Regions from separate parts of the Gryllotalpicola kribbensis genome, predicted to be linked through region 1. Evidence: predicted binding sites of a transcription regulator. Region 1 holds the regulator's gene; the other holds the start of a gene.
The links. The regulator HspR, encoded in region 1, represses chaperone genes until heat shock. The targets are predictions, from matches to a motif close to AAGTTGAGTCNNNNNGACTCAACTT.
Positions count from the first base shown of each region.

Region 1 (10,666 bases):
ACTCGCTGATGAACACCTATACGACGAGCTACGGCACCTCGGTGCTCGGCTTCTCACCCCAGGCCCTGTTCCTCGCGACGATCATCGGAAGCCTCGTCGAGATCGCGGCGATCCCGCTGTTCGGGCTGTGGGCCGACCGCATCGGCTCGGCCTGGATCGTCGCCATCGGCGCCGCCGCCACCCTCGTGATCGCGTTCCCGATGTATGCCCTGCTGCCGCGCGCGACCTTCCTGATCCTCGCGGGCACGATGGTCGTCGGCGGCCTGCTGCCGACGCTCGCCTGGTCGGGACTCGGCGGGTTGATGGCGGATGCCTTCGACCGCTCGATCCGCTACAGCGCACTGTCTCTGGCCTATGCCATCGCGGCGGCCCTCGCGGGGTTCGTGCCCCTGCTGACGCAGCTGCTCGCTGATGCCAGCCACAACGCGTGGTGGCACCCCGGCGTCATGCTCGGCGCGCTCTCTGTGATCACGCTCGTCAGCTCGATCGCGGCGGCGCGGGTCGCGCGGCGCCGGGCAGAGGACCGCCGCGACGAGGCCACCGTGCTCGCCGCGGAATCCGAGTCGGAGCCCGTCGCGGCCTGACGCGCCGCCGCCGTTCCCGCCGTTCCACCCCGTCTCGGGGCATCCCCAAGCTTCCGCGGGCTCCCGGGGCTTCCGCGGGCATCCCCGGGCTTCCCCGGCGCATCCCCGGGCGTCCCCGGCGCGCCGCCCAAACTCACTCTTCGGGGCAGTTCGGGTCGCCTTTTCGGCGAAGAGACGGCCCGAACTCACACCTCGGGTGAATGAGGTGAATGAGGTGAATGAGGTGGATGACGTGGATGGAGGGGAACGGGGAACGGGGGAGGGCTAGGCGAAGGCGAAGATCGGGGGGACGACTACCGCCGCGGCCAGGGCCCACGCTCCGTAGACCGGCAGGTAGCCGGTCTGCCACGCGAGGAGTCGTCTGGTCGAGGCATCCGCTCGGAATGCGCGGCGAGCGAGCAGCCAGGCCGTGCCGGCGAGCCCGACCAGCAGCACGAGGTTCACGCCGAGCGCGACCACGCGATTCGGCGTGAACCCGCCGTCGCCGATGCGGCCGAGCATCGCGGCGAGGGCGAAGCCGTTGAGTGCGAAGGCGGCGAGCACGAGCAGCAGCTGCAGGCGCTCCGTCCAGCCGGGGCGCGCGGTCGGCTGCTGCGCCGAGAGCACGTAGAGCACGAGCCCTGTGACCACCACCAGCAGCACGTCGACGACGATCAGCACCTCGCGATAGGCGCCGAAGCCTCCCGTCACCACGGCGCCGGCCAGCATCGCCAGCACGGCGATCGTGAACAGCGGCGTGAACACGCGGCCCAGCACGGGCGCCATGTTCTCGATGACCTCCTGCTTGGAATCGACGAGCCACGCCGCGACGGCCGCTGCCCCTGCCGCCCCGCACGGCGCCACCCACTCGATGAGCACGGTCGACGGGTCGGCGCCGAGCGCCGAGAACACCGCCGCCGTGATGCCCATGAGCACCCCGCCGCCGAGGGCGATCAGCGCGAGATAGACGATCCACTCGCCGGTGAAGCGCACGAAGTCCATGCGGCCGGCCGCGGTGCGCCAGCCGGCGCCGGCGTAGAGCAGGCCGATCAGCAGCCACAGCACGATGGGCGCGTGCAGCCCGAAGATCACGAGCGTGTCGCCCCTGCCGCCGAACGGGTAGGCGAGCGCGAGCACGAAGATCACGGCGAAGCCGACGGCGGATGCCGCGACGAGGGCGCGCGGCGGCCGGGTGCGCCACGCCACCGAGACGGCGAGCGTCGCCATGGCGAGCACGGCACCGCCGAGCACCGCCGGGGCGATCGCCGCGCCGAGCAGCCAGGGGAGCTTGGCGAGCAGCGCGGCGAGCACGGCGAAGGCGAGCATGATCACCCCGCCGTCGAGCCGCCGCGGCCGCGCGGGCGACCCGGCCACCACGAGCTGCTTCCAGAGCCGCCGCGAGTTCTCACGGGCGTACTCCCCCGCGATCTCGTCCTGCCGGCCCATGCGCTTGACCGCGATCAGCACGGCTTCGTCGGCGTCGAGACCCGCCGCACGCAGGGCGTCGATCTGGCTGCACAGGTGGTCCTCGAGCTCGTCGGCGTCGCCGTCGGACAGCGAGCCGCGAGACACGAGGTATGCCCGCCACGAGGCGATGGCCGACTCGGGGTCGAGGCCGTCGGCCCGGCCGGTGTCGCCCCGGCTCATCGCGCGACCGCCGTCGCTGGGGCGAACGCGGGCCACAGCCGGCCGGCGGCGCCGAAGGCGTGCGCCAGGGTGTTGACCGCGGTGCTCCACTGCTTGCGGTGCTCGGCGAGCTCGGCGCGGCCGGCATCCGTGATCGCGTAGTAGCGGCGTTTGCGGCCGCTCTCGGCCAGCCCCCAGTGCGAGGCCACGAGCTCGGCGCCTTCGAGCCGGTGCAGCAGCGGGTAGAGCAGCCCGTCGGTCCACTCGATCTCGCCGTCGGAGAGCTCGCGCACCCGCGCGATGATCGCGTAGCCGTAGCTCTCGCCCTCGCTGAGAATCGCGAGCACGAGCGGGGCGGATGTCGCCGCCATCAGATCCTTCGCCAGTCGCATGCGCGCCTCCTGTTCTTCGCACACCATACCTCGCAGATCTAGGTATGGGAAGAATCGGCGGCCCTGAGAAGTTGATACGAGCAGACTCAAGTTTTCGAGGCTGTGATTGCGCAGGCATCCGCCCCTCGATAAAGTTGAGTCCGGGCGGCTCAAGCCAGTCGCCCACGCGAACTTCTGGTTTCGAGACGCGCGCTCCGCAAGCTCCGCGCGTTTCTCGACCAACGTGAAAGAGAGAGGGCCAATCAACATGGCACGTGCAGTAGGTATCGACCTCGGAACCACCAACTCCGTGGTCGCCGTTCTCGAGGGTGGCGAGCCGACCGTCATCGCGAACGCGGAGGGCTTCCGCACCACCCCGTCGGTCGTCGCGTACACGAAGGACGGCGAGGTGCTCGTCGGCGAGACCGCCAAGCGCCAGGCCGTGACCAACGTCGACCGCACCATCTCCTCCGTCAAGCGCCACATGGGCACCGACTGGAAGAAGGAGATCGACGGCAAGCAGTACACCCCGCAGGAGATCTCGGCGCGCATCCTCGCCAAGCTCAAGCGCGACGCCGAGCAGTACCTCGGCGACACGGTCACCGACGCCGTCATCACGGTTCCCGCCTACTTCAACGACGCCGAGCGCCAGGCCACGAAGGAGGCCGGCGAGATCGCGGGCCTCAACGTGCTGCGCATCATCAACGAGCCGACCGCTGCGGCGCTCGCCTACGGCCTCGACAAGGGCAAGGAGGACGAGCTCATCCTCGTCTTCGACCTGGGTGGCGGCACCTTCGACGTCTCGCTGCTCGAGGTCGGCAAGGACGAGGACTTCTCGACCATCCAGGTGCGCGCGACCGCCGGCGACAACCGCCTCGGCGGCGACGACTGGGACCAGCGCATCGTCGACCACCTGATCAAGAAGTTCAAGGAGTCGACCGGCGTCGACGTCGCGAACGACAAGATCGCGCTCCAGCGCCTCAAGGAGGCCGCGGAGCAGGCGAAGAAGGAGCTCAGCTCCTCGATGTCGACGAGCATCCAGCTGCCCTACCTGTCGCTCACCGAGAACGGCCCGGCCAACCTCGACGAGACCCTGACCCGCGCGCAGTTCGAGCAGATGACCAGCGACCTGCTCGACCGCACGAAGAAGCCGTTCCAGGACGTCATCAAGGAGGCCGGCATCAAGGTCTCCGACATCGCGCACGTCGTGCTCGTCGGCGGCTCGACCCGCATGCCCGCGGTCAGCGAGCTCGTCAAGCAGGAGACCGGCGGCAAGGAGCCCAACAAGGGCGTCAACCCCGACGAGGTTGTCGCCGTGGGCGCGGCCCTGCAGGCCGGCGTCCTCAAGGGTGAGCGCAAGGACGTGCTGCTCATCGACGTCACCCCGCTGAGCCTCGGCATCGAGACCAAGGGCGGCATCATGACCAAGCTCATCGAGCGCAACACCGCCATCCCGACGAAGCGCAGCGAGACCTTCACGACCGCCGACGACAACCAGCCGTCGGTCGCGATCCAGGTCTTCCAGGGCGAGCGCGACTTCACCCGCGACAACAAGGCGCTCGGCACCTTCGAGCTCACCGGCATCGCGCCGGCGCCCCGGGGCATCCCCCAGATCGAGGTCACCTTCGACATCGACGCGAACGGCATCGTGCACGTGTCCGCCAAGGACAAGGGCACCGGCAAGGAGCAGTCGATGACCATCACCGGCGGCTCGTCGCTGCCGAAGGAGGACATCGAGCGCATGGTCAAGGAGGCGGAGGAGCACGCCGCCGAGGACAAGCGCCGCCGCGAGTCCGCCGAGGTGCGCAACTCGGCCGAGCAGCTCGTCTACTCGATCGAGAAGCTCATCAAGGACAACGAGGACAAGCTGCCCGAGGACGTCAAGTCCGACGTCCAGGGCGATGTCGACGCGCTCAAGACCGCGCTCGCCGGCGAGGACGACGAGGCCGTGAAGACCGCGTTCGAGAAGCTCTCGCAGAGCCAGCAGAAGCTGGGCGAGGCGATCTACGCGTCGGGCCAGGCCGAGCAGGCCGCTGGTGCGCAGGGCGAGAGCGCGGATGCCTCCGCCGACGGCGCCTCCGACGAGGACGTGGTCGACGCCGAGGTCGTCGACGACGAGGACGAGAAGAAGTAAGGCGATGACGGACGAGAACAGCGACAAGCACGAACAGCGCGAGGAGCCGATCGTCCGCGACAAGCGGCGCATCGACCCCGAGACCGGGAAGCTGCGCCAGCCTGAGACAGCCGAGGGGGGCGAGGCCGAGGCCTCGTCCCCTGAGGGGGCCGCAGCCGACGGTTCTGCCGGTTCGGCACGCGATCAGCAGGAAGGCGCAGGCGGCACCGAGAACGGCGACGACGAGCTGTTCGTCGAGGACATCCTCGCGGCCGCCGAGGCCGAGGAATCCGACCCGAGCGCCGAGCACCTCGCGGACCTCAAGCGGGTGACCGCCGAGTACGCGAACTACCGCCGCCGCACCGAGAGCGAGCGCGAGCAGGTGCGCGAGCGCGCCGTGCGCGACGCGGTCAAGGTGCTGCTGCCCGTGCTCGACGACCTCGACCGTGCCCAGAAGCACGGCGACCTCGAGGGCGAAGGCGCGTTCCAGACCATCGCGGCCAAGCTGCGCGGCGCCGTCGACAAGCTCGGCGTCAAGCCGTTCGGCGAGGTCGGCGAGGTCTTCGACCCGCAGAAGCACGAGGCGATCTTCCAGCAGCCCACCCCCGGCGCGACCGAGACGACCGTTCTCGACGTGGTCGAGACCGGCTACACCGTGGGCTCGACCCTCGTGCGCGTGGCGCGCGTGGTCGTCGCCACCCCATCCGAATAACCACTCACCCGGTGGTCGAGTAGCGAGCGCAGCGAGCGTATCGAGACCCTTCTCACGCAGGAAAAAGTCTCGATACGGTCGCAGGGCGACCCACTCGACCACCGGCATCCGATCAAGGAGGCGCGTTGGCCAGTCAGGACTGGTTCGACAAGGACTTCTACAAGGTGCTCGGCGTCAGCAAAGACGTGTCAGAGGCCGAGCTGAAGAAGACCTATCGCAAGCTCGCGCGGCAGTACCACCCCGATTCGAACCCCGGGGATGCCGCCGCTGAGGCGCGCTTCAAGGAGATCAGCGAGGCGTACTCGGTGCTGTCAGACAAGGACCAGCGCGCGGAGTACGACCAGATCCGTGCCATGGGGTCCGGGGCGCGGTTCACCGCCCCCGGCTCCGGCGGCGCGGGCGGCTTCGAGGACGTCTTCGGCTCGATGTTCGGCGGCGGCGCCGGCCCGGGCCGCACGGGCGGCTTCAGCTATCAGACCGGCGGGGCCGACTACGACGACCTGCTCGGCGGGCTGTTCGGCGGCGGCCGCTTCGGCCAGACGTCCGGTGGCTTCCGCGGCTACGGCGGCCCGACCCGCGGCCAGAACCTCGAGGCGTCGACGACGCTCGACTTCCTCGCCGCCACGCGCGGCGAGACGCTCAGCCTGAGCGGAGCCGGCGGCAAGCCGATCAAGGTGAAGATCCCCGCCGGCGTCTCCGACGGGCAGAAGATCCGTCTGCGCGGTCGCGGTTACCCGAGCCCCGACGGCGGCGAGGCCGGCGACCTGATCCTCCATGTGAGCGTGCGCAAGCATCCGGTCTTCGAGCGCGACGGGCTCAACCTGCGCGTCAACGTTCCGGTGACCTTCGTCGAGGCCGCGCTCGGCGCGACGATCGAGGTGCCGACGCTCGAGGGCGCGCCCGTGAAGCTCAAGGTCGCCCCCGGCACGCCCTCTGGCCGCGTGCTGCGCGTCAAGGGCCGCGGCGTGAAGACCGACAAGGGCACGGGCGATCTGCTCGCCGTCGTGCAGGTGGCGGTGCCGTCGCACCTGTCGGCCGAGGCCGAGAACGCGCTGCTCGAGTTCGCGAGCAAGCTTCCGAAGGAGAATCCGCGCGAAGACCTGCTCACGCGGGCGCGTGATTGAGTGAAGTAACCAAGGTGCACGAAATGGACGTCGATCAGGACACTCCGCTGTTCGCGATCGCCGCTGCGGCGGAGCTCGCGGAGCTGCATCCCCAGACCCTGCGCCAGTACGATCGCCTCGGCCTCGTCGAGCCGACGCGCACCGCGGGCAAGTCGCGCAGGTACTCGCTGCGCGACGTCGCGCAGCTGCGCGAGATCGCCCGGCTCTCGGCCGAGGGCGTCTCGCTCGAGGGCATCCGCCGCGTCCTCTCGCTCGAGAACGAGGTGCGCGCGCTGCAGCAGCGGGTGCGCGAGCTCGAGTCGACGCTGGCCGACGCCCTGATGCAGCGGCCGGGCCGCCGCGTCTTCGCCTCCGGCCTCACCGGCGAGGTCGTGCCGATGCGCGCGGGCACGCGCACCGAGCGCCGCGACCAGGTGGTCGTGTGGCGCCCGTGGGGCCCGCTGGACTGACCCGCCCGCCTGCTCGCGAGCCCGCCCGCGCGGCGTTGTGCGCAGCGTGCGGATGCCGGGCCACGGCGGCGACCGCTAGGGTCGCCTCATGACCGACGCCGCCGACGATGACGAGTTCTACCGCGCCCTCGCCACCCTGCCGTCGGTCTATCTCCACCCCGTGGCGAACGCGCGCGGCGTGCGATCGACGTGGACATCGGTCATGGGCCCGCGCCTCGCGCGCAAGTATGCGCGGATGCCGCTCTTCTTCGGCCTCGCCATCCAGTTCTATGTGTGGGGATTCATCGGCGGCGTCGTCCTCGTCGTGGCCGGTTCCTTCGCCATCGGCAACCGCGCAGGCATACCGATCGGCGTGGCCGCCGGACTGCTCGCGATCTTCACCGGGCTCGTGCTCTATTACGTGGGCCTCGCCTCACGGCGCGGGGCCGTCACCGAGCTGCTCGCGCACCTGCGCACGGTGAATCCGCGGGCGTCGCGCGGCGAGCTGCACGAGTACCTCGACTATGACCCGAGCAGGCTGCGCGCGATCGCACAGGCGAACCCCGAGGTCTTCCCGCCGCGCGGCTGATGTCGTCGATAGAGTCGCGGCATGACGGATTCCGCGCCGGGGGGCGCGCGACCAGAACCCGCGGCAGGGCAGCCGACCATCTTCCGCCTGTTCTTCGTCACCACGTGGCAGAACGCTCGCGACAGGCGACGGCACTGGGCGCCGTACTTCGGTGATCGTCTCGCGCGGCGCTACGGGCGCGGGGCGATCCTCGCCGGGCTGGCGGGGCAGTTCTTCATCTGGGGAACGGCGGTCGGTGTCGTGCTCGTCGTCATCGGCCTCATCGCATGGGGCGGCCCCGGCATCGGGGCATTCTTCGGCACGATGCTGCTGCTGACCGGCGTCGTTCTCTACTACTGCTCGCTCGGCGCCGAGCGGGGCGCGAAGCGCCGCATGTGGCGGCTCGTGCGCACGGTCGAGCCCGCCACGACGTACGCGGCGTTCGCCAACGTGCTCGAATACCGCCCGGGCGCGGTCATGCAGCTCGCGCGTGAGCACCCCGAGGTCTTCCCGCCGCGACGCTGACGCCCGGCGCAGTGTCGGCGGCGCGTGCCAGCATGGTGGGCGTGCCTGGCTCCGAGCGACTCCCCGCCGTCGCGCTCAGCTATGTGCGCGACTTCGTCGGCGAGGGGGCGATCGAGCGTGCCCGCCCGTACGCGCGCGACGGGTCCATTCATCGACTCGCCTGGGATGCCGGCCAGCGGGTGCTCGAGGGAACGGTCGCCGGCTCGGAAGAGACGCCGTACCGGTGCGAGGTCTTCCTGACCGAGCAGGCCGGCCGCTGGCATCCGATCTCATCGACCTGCACGTGCTTCATCGGCACGCGCTGCAAGCACGCGGCGGCGCTGATGCTGGCGAGCGCGGAACGTGCGCGCGAGCTGCCGGGCGCACGCAATCCGCTGCAGCCCGGAGTGTCGACGGGCACCGCTGCGGCGTCTCCCTCGCCTCGCGCGCCCGAGTGGCGCCGCATCCTCTCGGGCGCGGCGGCCGGTTCGGAAGCCGTCGCGCACCCGCCGAGCTCCGAGCGCGTCCCCCCGCTCGCGCTGCAGTTCGAGGTGCGCGAGCGCGTGCGCCGCAGTCTGGGCCGGTGGGGGCACGCCAACGAGACCACCCAGGCGGCCACCGCGAAGTCGAGCGGGTTGCTCGTCGTCACGATGCGCATCGCCACCCCCGGCGCACGCGGCTGGGTCGCCGCCGACACCGACTGGTCGAAGATCGGCTATGACCTGTCCGGCTACCGCTTCGACCCGCACCAGGCCCGCTGGTTCGGCGAGTTCGCTGCGCTCGCGCGCGCCAGCCAGCCTCGCTACATCGGGCAGGACGCGAAGCGGCTCGTGCTCGACGAGTTCGAGAGCCCGCTGCTGTGGAGCCTGTTCGATGACGCCCGTACGCGCGGCATCGAGCTGGTCGGCCTGAACGGGTCGGTCGCACGCGCGGGGGCCGCCGAGCTCGTCGGCCGCCTCGAAGAGCGTGCGCGCACGCACGACCTGCGGCTGCGCGCCGGCGCGCGCTTCGACGGTGTCGAGCTGCCGTCCGACGCGGCGGCCACGGTCGCCGCCATCGGCAGGCACGGCCTGGTCGCCGTCGAGTGGCTCGGCCTCAAAGAGCCGCTCGTGCGGCTCGGCCCGCTGCCGCACCCGCTCGGCGCCGAGGCGAAGGCGCTGCTCGACGCGGGCGAGCTCGTGATTCCGGCCGACGACCGCGACGAGTTCTTCGCCGATTTCTATCCGCGTCTCACGGGGGTCGCCTTCGACGGCGGCGACACCGTCGAGCTTCCCGTGCTCGAACCGCCGACACTGGTGCTGACGCTCACCTTCGGGCCCGACCACGCGTTGCGGGTCGACTGGGAGTGGCAGGCCGAGACGAGAGATGTCGGGCTGGTGGCCGCCGTCGCCCACGAGGTGCGCCGAGTGCTGAGCTCAGGCGGCAAGCCGCTGGTCGACTACCCGGAACCGGCACTGCTGCACGAGTTCGACGCCGCCGACTTCATCGAGCGCGTCGTGCCCGAGCTCGAGCAGATCGACGCGCTCCGCATCGAGACGGTGGGTGAGCGCCCCGACTACCGCGAGCTCACCGAAGCGCCGACGTTCAGCGTGCGCGCGATCGAGACCGACGAGCGCGATTGGCTCGACCTTGGGTTCACCGTGCAGATCGGCGACCACGTGGTGCCGTTCGGGCCCCTGTTCACAGCGCTGTCGAACGGCAGCTCGCGCCTGATGCTCGTCGACGGCAGCCACCTGAGCCTCGCGCGACCCGAGTTCGACCGGCTGCGCGAGCTGATCGCCGAGGCGGGCGAGCTGAAGGAATGGGAGTCGGGCGCGCTCTCGCTGCATCGCACGCAGGTCGAGCTGTGGCGGGACTTCGAAGACCTGGCCGACTCGTCCGAGGCGACGCGCGCCTGGCAGGAACAGGTGAGGGCGTTGACGGATGCCCCACCGGCGGCGCCCCCGGTGCCGGCCGGTCTCACCGCCGAGCTGCGCGAGTACCAGCTCGCCGGGTTCTCGTGGCTCGCCTACCTCTACGAGCACGGGCTCGGCGGCGTCCTCGCCGACGACATGGGCCTCGGGAAGACGCTGCAGACGCTCGCGCTGATGCTGCACTCGCGTGCGGCGCCGTGGCTCGTCGTCGCGCCGGCATCCGTCGTCTCGAACTGGGTCGCAGAGGCCGCCCGGTTCGCGCCCGGTCTGCGTGTGGCATCCGTCACCCGCACTCAGTTGCGCGCCGCCCACAAGCTGGCAGACCTCGCGAAGGCGAACGACGTCGTCGTGATGTCCTACAACCTGTTCCGGCTCGACTTCGACGACGTCGAAGACGTGCGCTGGGCGGGTCTCGTGCTCGACGAGGCGCAGTTCGTCAAGAACCATCGCAGTCGGGCGCACGAGTGCGCGAAGGCGGTGGATGCCCCGTTCAAGCTGGCGATCACGGGAACCCCCCTCGAGAACAACGTGCTCGAGCTGTGGTCGATCCTCGACATCGTCGCGCCGGGGCTGTTCCCGAGCCTCAGGCGCTTCACCGAGCAGTACGTGCGCCCCCTGTCGCACGTGCGAGGGCCCGACGCGGTGCCTGCCGGCATCAGTGCGGCCGATGCGCAGCGCGTGATCGCGAAGCTGCGCCGGCGGGTGCGGCCCTTCCTGCTGCGGCGCACGAAGGCGCTCGTCGCA
Region 1 is NZ_BAABBX010000015.1:573,264-583,929, reverse strand. Features, by position in the region: gene ABD716_RS12200 (MFS transporter) at 1-584, shown strand, start outside; gene ABD716_RS12195 (permease prefix domain 1-containing protein) at 849-2,210, opposite strand; gene ABD716_RS12190 (PadR family transcriptional regulator) at 2,207-2,581, opposite strand; gene dnaK (molecular chaperone DnaK) at 2,829-4,694, shown strand; gene ABD716_RS12180 (nucleotide exchange factor GrpE) at 4,699-5,385, shown strand; gene ABD716_RS12175 (DnaJ C-terminal domain-containing protein) at 5,511-6,509, shown strand; gene ABD716_RS12170 (heat shock protein transcriptional repressor HspR) at 6,533-6,958, shown strand; gene ABD716_RS12165 (hypothetical protein) at 7,047-7,526, shown strand; gene ABD716_RS12160 (hypothetical protein) at 7,548-8,030, shown strand; gene ABD716_RS12155 (DEAD/DEAH box helicase) at 8,072-10,666, shown strand, end outside.

Region 2 (10,666 bases), on a different contig from region 1:
CACCACGCGCCCTCGCGCACGGGCACGCTGAGATCGGTCTCGAGGGTGCGGGACCTGATCTCGTCGAAGATCGTCTCGCGCAGGCCCGCGAGGTGCGCGTTGCGCGCCTCGGCGTAGGCGTTCTCTGCGGTGAGGTGCGCGATCACCTCGGGGTCGTCCTTGGCGCGCAGCCATTCGTAGTCGTCGACGACGGTGTCGCCGTGGAAGGTGCGCTCGGTCGGGATCCTCTTGGCAACGGGTGCGTTGTCGGTCACCCTCACCACGCTAGGCCACGATCGGCGAGGAGGCCGCCGCGGCGGTCCAGGCGGCCGGGCGCCGCACCCGCCCGCCGCAAGATGAGAGGCTGGCTCTATGGCCCGATTTGCGCGATTCGACCGATTCGGCCCGACGGCAGAGGTGCTGCGCATCGTCGACGAGGAGCCCCCGCACCCCGGCCCGGGCGAGGTGCGCGTGCACGTGTGCGCCAACGGGCTCAACCCGGTCGACTACAAGATCATGCACTCGGCGCAGTCCGCGGCCAACTACGGCATCACGGACCCGGCCGCGACGCCTGGTGGCACGGGGGTGGGGTTCGACTTCGCGGGCGACATCGACGAGGTGGGCGAGGGCGTCACCCGCTTTAGGCTCGGCGAGGCCGTGCTCGGCGGGCGCCGCCACCGCGCGATCGGCGACTTCGTGATCATCGCCGCAGAAGGCGCGGATGCCGAGCGCGACGGCGTCCTCATCGAGAAGCCAGAGGCGCTCGACTACGACACGGCAGGGGCCCTGCCGGTCGCAGGGCGCACGGCGATCGCGGCACTCGACCGTGTCGGCGCGGGCCCCGGCGATACGGTGCTCGTGAGTGCCGCCGCCGGGGGAGTGGGCGTGATCGCGGCGCAGCTCGCGGTTCTCCGCGGCGCGACCGTGATCGGCACGGCGAGCGAGCGCAACCACGAGTTCCTGCGCGAGCTGGGCGTCACGCCCGTCGCCTACGGCGACGGCCTGGTCGAGAGGCTGAGGGATGCCGCGCCCCAGGGTTTCACCGCCGCGCTCGACAACAACGGGCCCGACTCGGTCGACGCCGCGCTCGCCCTGGGCGTGCCGCTCGAGCGCATCAACACGATCGCCGCCCGCGGCCATCGCGGCGCACAGGGCGTCGGCAACCCGCAGGCGACGATGGAGCAGTTCGGCGAGATCGTGCGCCTCGTCGCCGACGGGCAGGTCACGGTGCCGATCGAGGCGATCTACCCGATCGAGCGGCTCGCCGAGGCATACGCGCGCCTCGAGACCGGCCACGTGCGCGGCAAGCTCGTCGCGGTGACGAGGTAGCGCAGGCGAGGCATCCGCCCCCGATACGAGAAAGACCCCGGCGAACCGGGGTCCTTCTGCTTCCGTGCTTATGCGCCAGCGGGCTCGCTGTGCGCCTCTTCGACGGCGGGGTGCGTCGTCTCGGCGCGCGAGCTCACGGCGATCTTGCGCGGCTTGGCCTTCTCGCTCATCGGGATCGTGATCGAGAGCACGCCGTTCGAGTAGTCGGCGGTGATGTTCTCGGTGTCGATGCCCTGGCCGAGGCTCAGCTGGCGCAGGAACGTGCCGCCCTGGCGCTCGCGGGTCAGCCACTTGACGCCCTCGCCCGTCGCCAGCGTGCGCTGGGCGCGGATGGTCAGCAGCTGGCCGTCGACGTCGATGTCGACCGAGCCCGGGTCGATGCCCGGCAGGTCAGCAGACAGGACGTAGGTCTCGCCGTCCTTGTAGAGGTCCATCGGCATGAGCCGCGGGCCGGCGGGGCGGTCGAGGAACGAGCCCGCCAGGCGGTCGAACTCGCGGAAGGGATCGAAGTTCATTGCCATGTGAATCAGCTCCTTCTCTGTAGTCCCAAGGTTGAGCCACCTCGACTCAACTAGGACTGACATTAGCACTCGAACACCGAGAGTGCCAGATCCATTCCGCCATACCCGACGTTCAGCGGGCACCCGGCTCCCGGTCGGTTTCGCGGGGTCATAATGAGCGTGTGATCGGAAGCTCACTCGCTCGGCAATTGCGGGATGCCGGGTTGGAATGGCATCCCGCTCCGGGCGACTTCTTCCGCATCGAAGGCCCCGAATTCGCCTCAGACGAGACGTTCACCGTCTCGGACATGACCATCGAGCCGCACGAGTTCGACACAGGCACGATCCTCGGCTTCAACGGAACGACCGAGTGGGCGCTCGACTCCGTCGCGCTCGAGCAGGCGCTGTGGCTGCCTCGCGAGGATCAGCTGCGCGAGCGCCTCGGCGGCGCGTTCCGGGCACTGACCGCGCGTCCCGACGGCGCCTGGCGCGTCACGACGCACAGCGGTGGCGCAGACCACGACTTCGAGGCCGCCGACGCGGCATCCGCATATGCATTCGCTCTTCTGGCGCTGATCGATGTCACGGCGCTCCGGTAGCCGCTCGGCGCCCTTCCCGGTCGGTCCCTGGCTATGGACCGCCATGATGCTGCCCTTCGCGCCGTGGCAGTCGCGCAAGCTCAACGCGACGCCGGTGAGCACGGTCGACTACCTCCTCGACGTCGACTACGTCGGCGACGGCCACCCCGGTCACCGGCTCGACGTGCTGACGCCGCATCGCGAAGCCGGAGACACCGCGGCGCTCCCGGTGTACGTCTACTTCCACGGCGGCGGCTGGACGAGCGGCGACAAGTCGGCGCTCACCAAGTACTGCGCCGTGCAGGCGGCCACCGGCATCGTCGTCGTGAACGTCAACTATCGCCGCGCCGGACTGCGCGGCGGCGGCTTCGGCATGCGGCACATGCTGAACGACGCGAACGAGGCGCTGCGCTGGGTGGTCGCCCACATCGCCGAGCACGGCGGAGACCCGAGCACGATCGTGCTCGGGGGCGACTCCGCCGGGGCGCAGATCGCCGCCCTGCTCGGCGCGACCACGACCCGGCCCGAGCTGGCCTCGCACTTCCGCCTGCGCCCCGCCGTCACCCGCGAGGAGCTCGGCGGCCTGGTGCTGCACTGCGGCGCGGTCGACTTCTCCGTCGTCTTCGAGCCGGGGTTCATCATGAGCCACGACTTCGTGCGCATGCTGCTTCCCGGCTATCGCAGGCACCGCATGAAGCCGGCGTCGCTGCAGCGAGCATCGCGCTGGCTGAGTCCCATCGAATGGGTCGACGAAAGCTTCCCGCCGGTGCTCGTCACGACCAGCGAGCGTGACATCTTCTACCGCGCGAACGTCAACTTCGTGAAGGCGGCGGAGCGCGCGGGCATCCCAGTCGAGTTCGTCAGCTACGGCTGGGACGCGCGCAACACCGAGCACACGTGGCAGCAGGACGCCGGCCACCCCGAGTCGGTCGAGGTGTACGAGCGCCTCCAGCACTTCATCGGGCAGGTCAGCTCACGTGTACGATCGGCCGACGCTTAGGGTTCTTCTCGGCTTCGCGCAGCACCTCGCGCGTGACGGGCGCGATCTCGCCGGTGCCGTCGAGCAGGAAGCGCGCCATGTTCGAGATCGGGTTGCCCTCGTTCCACTGGAAGTAGATGCTCGGCACGATGCCGGTCAGCTCGCGGATCTCGAGCAGCACCGCGGCGATGGCGTTCGGCACCGAGATGCTCTCGAGCTGCAGCACGCGGTAGCCGTGCTTCTCGACGCCCCGCACGAGCAGCGGCTCGACGAAGTCGGAGGCGTCCTGCTGCACGCGCGGCTTCGGCAGCACCTCGATGAAGAGCAGCCGGGCGCCCTGCGGGATGTGGCTGAAGTAGCGCTCCGACTTGCTCTTGGCGCTGTACTCGTCCTTCGTGTCGGGGCCCGGCTCGTGCGCGACGATGCGGATCACACCGGACTCGTCCTCGGCGTCCTCCAGCAGCCACGCCTCGGCGACGGCGTCGAAGGTCACGTCTGAGGCTCGCAGCTCGAACGAGCGCTTGGCGCGCGAGACGAGCGAGATGACGAGGATCGCGAGGATGAACAGCGCGGCGATGCGCACGCCGTCCGGCCGTTCGATGACGTTCACGACCGTCGAGTACAGGAACGCCACGGTGACGAAGCCGAACGACCAGATCCGTGCGCGCTGCCGGTGGCGGAACGCCGAGATCGTCACCGCGAGGGCGGCCGAGCACATCAGCACGAGCACGCCCGTGGCGTACGCCCCGCCCTGCGCGTCGACGTTCGCGCGGAAGACCAGGGTGATCAGGAAGCCGATCAGGGCGAACACGACGACGAGCGGGCGCACCGCGCTCGCCCACTGCGGCGCCATGCCGTAGCGCGGCAGGTAGCGCGGCACCAGGTTGAGCAGGCCGGCCATCGCGGATGCCCCGGCGAACCACAGGATGAGGATGGTCGACAGGTCGTAGACGCTGCCGAACGCCGGCCCGAGGTACTCGTGCGCGAGATAGGCCAGGGCGCGGCCGTTCGCCGGGCCGCCCGCCTGGAAGGCCTTCTGGGGAATGAGCAGCGTCGTCGCGAGGCTCGACGTGATGAGGAACGCGCTCATGATCGCAGCGGCGGTGGCGAGCAGGCGCTTCGTGCCGCGGATGCGGCCCATCGGCAGCTTCCCGGTGTCGTGGGGGCCGCCCTTGATCTGCGGCATCACCGCCACCCCGGTCTCGAAGCCGGACATGCCGAGCGCCAGCTTGGGGAAGACGAGCAGTGAGATGCCGATGACCTGCGCCCAGTTGCCGTTCTGGCGGAACATCGCCGCCCACCAGTCGTCGACGACGACCGGGTGAGCGCCGATGTGCAGGAACGCGACGACGATGACCACGGCGTTGAGCGCGAGGTAGACGGCGACCAGCACGACGGCGATGCCGATCGCCTCGCGGAAGCCCCGCAGGAAGACGACGGCGAGCAGCGCGAGCAGGAAGAGCGTCACGCCGATCTGCCAGCCGGTGCCCGTGAACCAGTGCGGGGTGAGCGGGTTCTCGAGGGCGTGCGCCGAGGCGTCCGCCGCCGACAGCGTCATCGTGATCATGAAGTCGGTCGCGGCGAAGCCCAGCAGCACCAGCACGAGCAGCTTGCCCCACCAGTACGGCAGGGTGCGCTCGAGCATCGCGATCGACCCGGAACCGCGGAAGCTCTCGCGTGCGACCCGCCGGTAGACGGGCAGCGCACAGCACAGCGTCAGCACGATGAGCACGACCGTCGCGAACGGCGCGATCAGGCCGGCTGCGAGCGCCGCGATGGCCGGCTGGTAGCCGAGGGTCGAGAAGTAGTCGACGCCGGTGAGGCACATGACGCGCCACCACGATGCGGGTTTCTCTGACTCCCTCGCGTGCGGCCCGACCTGCGTGCCGCGGATGTCGGTCATGCCGGTCAGGAACCACTCCCGCACGGTCGGGCGGGGCGCGGTGTCGTTGGTCACAGGCGCGATAGTACGGGACAGGGGTGAGCGCCGCGCCAAGCGGTCAGGCCGTGCCCCGGCGCGTGCCGACCCAGGTCATGACGTGGTAGACGACGACCGCTGCGATGGCGCCGAACGCGATCCCGGTGATCTGCACGGCGCCGAGCGTGAGCGGGATGTTGGCGATGCCGATGACGAGCGCGATGGCCGCGGTGAACTGGTTGCGGGGGCGCGAGAAGTCGACCCTGTTGTCGATCCAGATCTTGATGCCGATGACACCGATGAGCCCGTAGAGGGCGACGGTGGCGCCGCCGAGCACACCGCTCGGGATCGAGAAGATGATCGCGCCGATCTTGGGGCACAGGCCGAGCAGGATCGCGATGACGCCGGCCACCCAGTACGCCGCCGTGGAGTACACGCGGGTCGCGGCCATCGTGCCGATGTTCTCGCCGTAGGTCGTCGTTCCCGAGCCGCCGAACATGCCGGCGATCACGGTCGAGAGGCCATCGGCGAACAGGGCGCGGCCGGTGAGCCTGCCCAGCTCGGGATGCCCCGACATGGCTGCCACGCCGCGGATATGCCCGACGTTCTCGGCGATCAGGGCGAGCACGATGGGCAGGAAGGCCGGAAGCAGCCCCCAGGTGGGCAGCGAGCCGTCGAACGGATTCGCCGGAAGGTGGAACCGGGGAAGGCCGAACCAGGCCGCCGTGCCGACGGCCGAGAAATCCACCTGCCCCTGAACGGCGGCCGCGATCCACCCGACGACGACGCCGAGGAAGATCGACAGCCGCCCGAGCAGCCCGCGGAACAGGACGGCGATGAGAATGATCGCCGCGAGCGTGATGCCGGCCGTCAGCGGCGCCTGCGTGAAGTTCGACCCCGCCGTCGGCGCCAGGTTGAAGCCGATCAGCGCGACGATGGCGCCCGCCACGACGGGGGGCATGAGCGCGTCGATCCAGGCCGTGCCCGTGGCCATGACGAGGAGCCCGACGATGGCGAGAAGCACGCCGACGGCCACGATGCCGAACAGGGCGGCGGGCAGGTGATCGAGGTGCTGGTACTTGGCGCCCATCGCCGCCGCGATCGGCGCGAGGAACGCGAACGACGAGCCGAGGTAGCTGGGCAGCCGGTTCTTGGTGATCAGCAGGAAGAGGAGCGTGCCGACGCCCGAGAACAGCAGGGTCGTGGCAGGCGGGAACCCGGTGAGCACGGGGACCAGGAACGTCGCGCCGAACATCGCGACGACGTGCTGTGCGCCGATGCCGATCGTGCGCGGCCAGCTGAGCCGCTCGCCGGGGCCGACGATGGCGTCAGGGGCGATCGTCCTGCCGTCGGCGTGCAGGGTCCAGGGCAGGCGGCGCGGCTGTGGCATGGAGCCATCTTGTCGGAGCGCGCGGGTAACGTCGAACCCATGGCGATGGAGCATTCGAGCCCGGCATCCGTAGGTATCGACCCGGCCGCGATCGTGCGGCTGGCCGACGCGATCGACACGAAGGGGCTCGGTGTGCACGGCCTCGTCGTCGCGCGGCACGGGCGCGTCGTGGCGCAGGGGTGGTGGCATCCGTACCGGCCAGACGAGCCGCACATGATGTTCTCGGTGAGCAAGGCGTTCACCTCGATGGCGGTGGGGCTCGCGATCGACGAGGGGCTGCTCGCCCTCGACGAGCCGACGCACGCGATCTTCCCCGAGTTCCGCGAGATCCCCGGCCAGACGGTGCGGCACCTGCTGACGATGACGAGCGGGCACCCCGACGACCTGTGGGGCGTGCTGCGCGCCCTGCCCGAGCGCGATGGGCTCGAGCTCTTCTTCGAGTCGCCCGTGACGCACGCGCCGGGCACGCACTTCGTCTACAGCACAGCGTGCACCTACGTGCTCGCAGCGGCGGTCGTGCGCCGCGCCGGCGTGAGCCTCACCGGGTACCTCGACGAGCGGCTGTTCGGCCCGCTCGGGTGGTCGACGCCCCACTGGGAGCGCGACGCGCGCGGCATCGAGCACGGCGGCACCGGCCTCAAGCTCACGACCCGGCAGCTCGCGCAGTTCGGGCAGCTGCTGCTGCAGCGCGGCAGCTGGGAGGGGCGGCAGCTCGTGCCCGCGCACTGGGTCGACGAGGCGAGCGCCAGCCAGACGAGGAACCCCTGGTTCGAGAGCCACGAGTCGCGCATCGGCTACGGCTACCAGCTGTGGCGCTCGAGCCACGGATTCCGCGCCGACGGCATGTGCGGCCAGTTCGCCGTCGTCGTGCCCGAGCTCGAGCTGGTCGTCGCCACGACCTCGGGCGCCGCCGACGCGAACCGCATTCTCGAGGCGATCTGGTCAGAACTGCTCCCGGGCGTCGCCGCCGGGTTCCGGCCGTCCGACGAGCCCGACGGCGACGTCCACGAGCTCGCCGGCAGGCGCGTTCCCGAGCCCCGTGTGGACGAGAGGGATGACGCGGCCGAGGCGTCCCTCGCGGGGCGGGTCTTCGAGCTTCCCGCGAACGAGTCGGGCGTCGAGCGCATCTCGCTCGCCTTCGACGACGACGCGATCACCTTCGAGCTCGTCGGAGCCGACGGCGCTCAGCGCATCGCAGCCGGTCGGCGCGAGTGGCTTCCGGGGCGCACCGCCTCGCCGCTCGAGTCGCTGCCCGAGGTGCCGTGCGCCGCGCGGGCGGGCTGGGTTAGGGGAGTGCTCGAACTGCATCTGCAGCTCACGGGCACGCCGTTCCGCTGGGTCTGGCGGCTCGAGCCGAACAGCCCCGAGGGGCCGCGTCTCACCGCGGCGTTCGCGCCCGATCTCGGTCTGCGCTCCCGCGAGGACCTGCTATTGACGCCTGGTCAACAAGGCTAGGCTGGCGCGCATGACGAGCACTCCTGCGGGGGAGGGGGCGGCACAGGAATCCGTCGCCGACACGATCGCGCGACTGCGCGCGAGCTACGAGGAAGGCCGCACCAAGCCGCTGCGCTGGCGGCTTGCGCAACTCGATGCGCTCGCCGCCCTGCTGCGCGAGAACGGGCCCGCGCTCGAGCAGGCGCTGTGGAGCGACCTGCACAAGGCGCCGGCCGAGGCGCAGTACTCCGAGATCGGCTTCACCCTCGCCGAGGTCGCGGCGGTGCGGAAGCACCTGCGGCGCTGGCTGCGCCCGAGCCGGGTGCCGGCGCCCGCCGCGCTGCTGCCCGCCACGGCGCGCACGGTGCTGGAGCCGCTCGGCGTCGTCGCGGTGATCGCCCCCTGGAACTACCCGGTCCAGCTCACCCTGGCCCCGGCGATCGGCGCGCTCGCGGCCGGCAACGCGGTCGTGCTCAAGCCGAGCGAGCTCGCTCCGGCGACGGCCCGGGTGCTCGGCGAGCTCGTGCCCCGCTACCTCGACCAGACCGCGGTTGCCGTGGTCGAGGGCGGCGTGCCCCAGACCACCGAGCTCCTCGCGCAGCGGCTCGACCACATCTTCTACACGGGCAACGGCGCGGTCGGCCGCATCGTGCTCGAGGCGGCGGCCAAGAACCTCACGCCCGTCACGCTCGAGCTGGGCGGCAAGTCGCCCACGTACGTCGACGACACGGTCGACCTGGATGCCGCGGCGGCGCGCATCGTCTGGGGCCGCTTCCTGAACGCCGGCCAGACCTGCATCGCCCCCGACTACGTGCTCGCGACCGAGGCCGTGCAGCAGAGACTCGGCCCCCTCATCGCCACGTGGATCGCGCGGTATTTCGGCGACGATCCGAAGCAGAGCCCTGACTTCGGGCGTGTGATCAACGACCGGCACTTCGAGCGGCTCTCGGGGCTGCTCGGCGCGGGTGAGCTGGTCAGCGGCGGCGAGACCGACGCCGCCGAGCGCTACATCGCCCCGACCGTGCTGGCGGGCGTCGCCCGGGACGCGCCCGTCATGCAGCAGGAGATCTTCGGCCCGATCCTTCCGTTCGTGACCGTCGACGGGCCGAGCGACGCCATCCGCTTCATCAACGCCCACGACAAGCCGCTCGCGCTCTACGTCTTCAGCGAAGACGCGCGCACGCGGCGCCGCTTCCTGACCGAGACCTCGTCGGGGGCGCTCGGCTTCGGCATCCCGCTCGGCCACATCGGCGTGCACGGGCTGCCCTTCGGCGGCGTCGGGGCGAGCGGCGCAGGCGCCTACCACGGCCGCAGGTCGCTGGTGACCTTCAGCCACGAGAAGGCGGTGCTCAGCAAGCCGCTCAAGCCCGACACGATCCAGCTGATCGCACCGCCGTACACCCCCGCTCGCGAGAGACTGATCCGCAGAGTGCTCGGCAAGCTCAGCTGAGCAGGAAAGGGCAGGTGTCGTGCGCACCGAGACCGACTCGCTCGGCGAGCGTCAGATTCCCGACGAGGCGTACTGGGGCATCCACACCGCCCGCGCCGTCGACAACTTCCCCATCAGCAAGCGGCCGATCTCGGTCTATCCCGAGCTCGTCGTCGCGCTCGCCTCGGTCAAGCAGGCGGCGGCGCGCGCGAACCTCGAGCTCGGGGTGCTCTCACCCGAGAAGGCCGCGCTGATCGACGCGGCGTGCGCCGAGGTGATCGGCGGGCGGCTGCACGACCAGTTCATCGTGGGCGTGATCCAGGGCGGTGCCGGCACGTCGACCAACATGAACGCCAACGAGGTCATCGCGAACCGCGCGCTCGAGCTGGGCGGCCACGCCAAGGGCGACTACGGATTCCTCAGCCCGCTCGACGACGTCAACCGCAGCCAGTCGACCAACGACGTGTACCCGACGGCGATCAAGATCGCGATGATCTTCTCCCTCTCGAGCATGCTCGGCGAGATGCGCGCACTGCGCGACGCGTTCGCGGCGAAGGGCGGCGAGTTCGCGCACGTGCTCAAGATCGGCCGCACGCAGTTGCAGGATGCCGTGCCGCTCACGCTCGGGCAGGAGTTCCACGGCTGGGCGACCACGATGTCCGAAGACATCGACCGCATCACCGACACGCTGCCGCTGCTGTCCGAGATCAACCTCGGCGCCACCGCGATCGGCACGGGCATCAACGCCGACCCGCGCTATGCGGCGGCGGTGCGGCGGCACCTGTCCGAGATCGCCGGACTCGACCTGGTGACCGCGACCGACCTCATCGAGGCCACGAGCGACACCGGGGTGTTCATGACCTTCTCATCGGCCCTCAAGCGCGCCGCGGTGAAGCTGTCGAAGATCTGCAACGACCTGCGGCTGCTGTCGTCGGGGCCGCAGGCCGGGCTCGGCGAGATCAGCCTGCCGCCGAAGCAGGCGGGGTCGAGCATCATGCCGGGGAAGGTGAACCCCGTCATCCCCGAGGCGGTGAACCAGGTCGCGTTCTCGGTCGTCGGCGCCGACACGACCGTCACGATGGCGGTCGAGGCGGGGCAGCTGCAGCTGAACGCCTTCGAGCCTGTCATCG
Region 2 is NZ_BAABBX010000002.1:71,811-82,476, reverse strand. Features, by position in the region: gene ABD716_RS01635 (S9 family peptidase) at 1-254, opposite strand, end outside; gene ABD716_RS01630 (NADP-dependent oxidoreductase) at 352-1,308, shown strand; gene ABD716_RS01625 (Hsp20/alpha crystallin family protein) at 1,377-1,829, opposite strand; gene ABD716_RS01620 (hypothetical protein) at 1,991-2,407, shown strand; gene ABD716_RS01615 (alpha/beta hydrolase) at 2,451-3,386, shown strand; gene ABD716_RS01610 (APC family permease) at 3,355-5,268, opposite strand; gene ABD716_RS01605 (uracil-xanthine permease family protein) at 5,366-6,673, opposite strand; gene ABD716_RS01600 (serine hydrolase domain-containing protein) at 6,713-8,128, shown strand; gene ABD716_RS01595 (aldehyde dehydrogenase family protein) at 8,139-9,557, shown strand; gene ABD716_RS01590 (aspartate ammonia-lyase) at 9,577-10,666, shown strand, end outside.
Region 2: ABD716_RS01625 (Hsp20/alpha crystallin family protein) is a predicted target of HspR. The motif match lies at 1,858-1,882, and genes of this name have one in related genera.